DNA from 2 places in the Bradyrhizobium sp. 187 genome. Region 2 is predicted to be linked to the other one. Evidence: riboswitches for the same ligand, from Rfam matches in the RefSeq annotation. Region 2 holds a riboswitch; the other holds the start of a gene.
The links. A riboswitch is a leader RNA that binds a small molecule or an ion and turns the genes downstream of it on or off. The one in region 2 is predicted to bind S-adenosylmethionine.

Region 1 (2,393 bases), 1.3 Mb from region 2:
TCGAGGATGAACGGCACCTCGCGCGAGCGCACTTCGAGCACGGCGCGCGAGCCTAGCCCGCCGGCGCCGGCATAGCCGAAGCCGGGATCGAAGAATCCGGCATAATGCACGCGGAACTCGCCGACCAGCGGATCGAACGGCACCATCTCCGCGGCGTAATCGGGCGGCACCTGCACCGCCTCTTTCGACGCGAGGATATAGAACTCGCCGGGATCGAGGATCAGGCTGCCGTCGGGACGGGCCGAGATCGGCTCCCAGAAGTCCTCGACGGAATAGCCGGCGCGGCGATCGACGTCGATGACGCCGGTGTGGCGCTTGGCGCGGTAGCCGACGAAGCCGCCGCTCTTCTCGCCGGAGAGATCAACAGAGACGGCGACGCCGCCGGTGAGGTCGGCATCGTCGATATCGACGAGACGCTCGGTCGCGTGCAGCGCCTCGAGGTCGTCGATGTTGAGGATGGCATCGCCGGTGCGGAAGCGCACCTGGCTCAGGCGCGAGCCCTCGCTGACCAGCACCGGAAACGTCTTCGGGCTGATCTCGGCATAGAGCGGGCCGTGATAGCCGGCACCGATCATGTCGAAGCGGCGGGTGCCGTCGGCGATCACGCGGGTGAAGACGTCGAGCCGGCCGGTCGAGCTCTTCGGGTTGGCGGCCGCGACGATTTCCGGCGGCAGCGCGAGGCTTTCAAGCAGCGGCACGATGTAGACGCAGTTGGTCTCCAGCACCGCGCCGTCGGCGAGGCTGAACTCGTGCAGCTTCAACTCGTCGATGCGCTCGGCGACCGTGGCGCCGGGACCGGGCAGGAAGCTGGCGCGAACGCGATAGGCGATATCGCCAAGACGCAAATCGAGGCTCGCCGGCTGGATCTGGCTTTCGACGAAGTCGTAAGCGGGCAGGATGAGACCGCCCTCCGCCATCGCCGCGATCATGCGGTCGGGCAGGATACCATTGGCGTCGGCGGCGACCGTGAACGTCAACCCGGGGTCCTCATCAGGGATCAAACACATCCCGACATGCGGGAAATATGAGCGTTTTACGGCTATCCGATGGACGTCTTGACGGAAAGGGCATTGCGGAATATGAGCATGACTTATCCCGTGGTGATTTGAGCCGGCCGGCTTGCAGCCACGTTAAATAAGTCGCTAAACAGGCCGGGGACCTCTGTGATCCCGGCCCGTGGAGATATTCCAGGCCGGTTTTTTTGTGACCATTCTCGATGGTCACTTCAGGAGGTCCTATGTCGAAGTCCCCGGCGCCAACCGCCCACTACCGTCCCGAAACTCGCCTGGTTCATTCCGGCACCTTACGCTCGCAATATGGCGAGACGTCGGAGTCGCTGTTCCTGACCCAGGGCTACGTCTACAACAGCGCTGAGGAGTGCGAGGCGCGGTTCAAGGGCGAGGACCCCGGCTTCATCTATTCACGCTACTCCAATCCGACCATCTCGATGTTCGAGCGCCGCATGATCGAGCTCGAAGGCGCCGAAGCGGCACGTTCGGCCGCGACCGGCATGGCCGCGGTGACGACCGCGATCCTGGCGCCGCTCAAGGCCGGCGATCACGTCGTGGCCTCGCGCGCGCTGTTCGGCTCGTGTCTCTACGTCGTGCAGGATTTACTGCCGCGCTACGGCATCGAGACCACGCTGGTCGACGGCCTCGATCTCGACCAGTGGCAGCGCGCCATGAAGCCGAACACCAAGACGTTCTTCCTGGAGAGCCCGACCAATCCGACGCTCGACGTGCTCGACATTCCCGGCATTGCCGAGATCGCGCATAGTGGCGGCGCGCGGCTCGTCGTCGACAACGTGTTCGCCACCCCGATCTGGCAGAGCCCGCTCGCGCTCGGCGCCGACGTCGTGGTCTATTCCGCGACCAAGCACATCGACGGCCAGGGCCGCTGTCTCGGCGGCATCATCCTGTCCTCGGAAGCGTTCATCGCCGAGCACATCCACAATTTCATGCGCCAGACCGGCCCGTCGATCTCGCCGTTCAACGCCTGGGTCCTGCTCAAGGGGCTGGAGACGCTCGCCGTGCGCGTGCGCGCGCAGACCGAGACGGCGGCGCGCATCGCGGACGTGCTGGCGAGCCATCCGAAGATTTCGCGGCTGGTGTTTCCCGGCCGCGCCGATCATCCGCAGGCTGCATTGGTGAAGAAGCAGATGCGCGGCGGCTCGACGCTGGTCGGCCTCGAGGTCAAGGGCGGCAAGCAGGCGGCGTTCCGCGTGCTCAACGAGCTCAAGCTCGCCAAGATCTCGAACAATCTCGGCGACGCCAAGAGCCTCGTCACCCATCCCGCGACCACGACGCATCAGCGTTTGAAGCCGGAGGACCGCGCCGCGCTCGGCATCAGCGAAGGATTCATCCGCTTCTCGGCAGGCCTCGAGCACGCGGACG
Region 2 (2,393 bases):
GGTCTTGCCGGGCGTGTAGGGCGCAATATCGAGAATGCCGGGATTCGGCACGGGGCGGGACATCTTCAACTCCGGAGTGGGCTTAAGCGGTTCGCGACTTACGATTTCGACCCGGTCGGGGGCACCGTATAGCGCGTTGCGTGGCTGCCGACGAGGGCCGTGGAGCGCACCGAGGCCCCCGCTTCGATCAGGGCAGCCTTGATCTTGTCGATGCTGCTTGTCGCGGTGACCGAGACCAGCAGCGCGGCGCCGTCGAAGGCGGTGTCGGGCACCGCCACGATCTCGGCGAGCGGCGACAGGGCGCGCGCGACCTCCGCATTCCACCCAGAGACGCGTACGCTGAAGGTCTCGACCTCCGTCACCAGCGCGCTGTCGGCGACGCGCGAGACCGCGAACACGGGCAACGCCGCCGGATGGTCGGCGCGCTCGACGAAGGGCAGCCGCGCGATGATCTTTGGCGCGCCAGCTTCTTCCAGCGACAGCCACCACGGCGTGCGGCTCGAGGTCGCCGAGACCAGCGCCAGATCGCCCTTGGACTTCGCGACGGCCTCGACCGCCGCCTGCGCGCTGAAATGCGCGACGTAAGGCACGGTGAAGCCGAAATGGAATCGCGCGGAATCGCGCATGGCCGGCTCGCTCGCCGAGATGTCGGCGTGGACCGAGAACGGGGCCTGGACATAGGTGAAGGTCGCGATGATGACGCGCCAGATGCTCTCGACCGTGTCGAGCGGCAGGATGCCGCGATGACGCTGCACGAGGTCGCGCATCATGGAGGCCTCGCGTGCCGGGCGGAACGCCGAGCCGACCTCCTGGGTCTGCTTCACCTGGATCAGGCGGTCGATGATGTCGCCGCGTTGCATCAGCAGGCGATGCATGCCTTCGTCGATCGCGTCGATCTCCTTACGCAATTCCTGGAGTGATGGTGGCGCGGGCGGACGTTGGGACATGTCTGACAGGTGCTGCTGAGAGGCTTTCCAATGCGGATCAGTCGAGCCGTCACCGCTGTGATGGATATCCTGATTAGGCAGTCGGGGCTGCGAAAGCAAAGAGAAATGCAAAGAGAAATCGGGCCCTTTCCGCCCGTGGCGCGACAGGCGAATTTGGCTGATCCGGGCCGTGACTTGACGAAAACCGTCCAAGACGGTAGTTTTTACCCGTTCCGTGGTCATTTGAGCCGGCCGGCTTGCAGCCACGTTAAAAAACTCGCTAAACAGGCCGGGGACGCTTTCGATCCCGGCCGAACCTATCGTTCAGGCCGGGTTTTTCATGGCCTGATGTCAATGCGGTCACTTCTACGATCGCAAACGAGGTCGATGGTCAGATGGTTGGCGTCCAGTCCATTCCGAGTCCCGCGATCACCGCCGACGAGCGGTCGCACGAGGTGGATCATCCGAGTTCGCACGTCGCGCAGTTCGGCTCGGAGCAGCCGCTGCGGCTCGACTGCGGGGTCGATCTCAGCCCGTTCCAGATCGCCTACCAGACCTACGGCGAGCTGAATGCCGATCGCTCCAACGCGATCCTGATCTGCCATGCGCTGACCGGCGACCAGCACGTCGCCAACGTGCACCCTGTCACCGGCAAGCCCGGCTGGTGGGAGACCTTGGTCGGCCCCGGCCGGCCGCTCGATCCCAACGAATATTTTATCATCTGCTCCAACGTGATCGGCGGCTGCATGGGCTCGACCGGCCCGGCCTCGATCAATCCCGCGACCGGCAAGGTTTGGGGGCTCGATTTCCCCGTCATCACCATCCCCGACATGGTGCGCGCGCAGGCGATGCTGATCGACCGGCTCGGCATCGACACGCTGTTCGCGGTCGTCGGCGGCTCGATGGGCGGCATGCAAGTGCTGCAATGGACTGCGGCGTATCCGAGTCGCGTGTTCTCCGCGCTGGCGATTGCCTGCTCGACACGACACTCGGCGCAGAACATCGCGTTCCACGAGCTTGGCCGTCAGGCGGTGATGGCCGACCCCGACTGGCACCATGGCGGCTATGCCGATCGAGGTATCCATCCGCATCGTGGCCTCGCTGTCGCCCGGATGGCGGCGCACATCACCTATCTCTCCGACGCCGCGCTGCATCGAAAATTCGGGCGGCGCATGCAGGACCGCGAGCTGCCGACTTTCTCTTTCGACGCCGACTTCCAGGTTGAGTCCTATCTGCGCTACCAGGGCTCGTCCTTCGTCGAGCGCTTCGACGCCAACTCCTATCTCTATCTGACCCGCGCGATGGACTATTTCGACATCGCCGCCGACCACGGCGGTGTGCTGGCGAAGGCGTTCGCGGGAATCCAGACCCGCTTCTGCGTGGTCTCCTTCACCAGCGACTGGCTGTTCCCGACCTCGGAATCGCGCGCGCTGGTGCACGCGCTGAATGCGTCGAGCGCGCGGGTGT

Region 1: linked by a shared signal. The riboswitch ahead of IVB19_RS34820 (O-succinylhomoserine sulfhydrylase) and the one ahead of metX (homoserine O-acetyltransferase MetX) in region 2 are both predicted to bind S-adenosylmethionine.

The regions. Positions count from the first base shown of each region.
Region 1 is NZ_CP064693.1:7,226,125-7,228,517, forward strand. It holds gene IVB19_RS34815 (2'-deoxycytidine 5'-triphosphate deaminase) at 1-1,007, opposite strand, end outside; SAM riboswitch at 1,088-1,167, shown strand; gene IVB19_RS34820 (O-succinylhomoserine sulfhydrylase) at 1,238-2,393, shown strand, end outside.
Region 2 is NZ_CP064693.1:787,794-790,186, forward strand. It holds gene IVB19_RS03850 (pyridoxal phosphate-dependent aminotransferase) at 1-63, opposite strand, end outside; gene IVB19_RS03855 (chorismate mutase) at 99-947, opposite strand; SAM riboswitch at 1,152-1,231, shown strand; gene metX (homoserine O-acetyltransferase MetX) at 1,322-2,393, shown strand, end outside.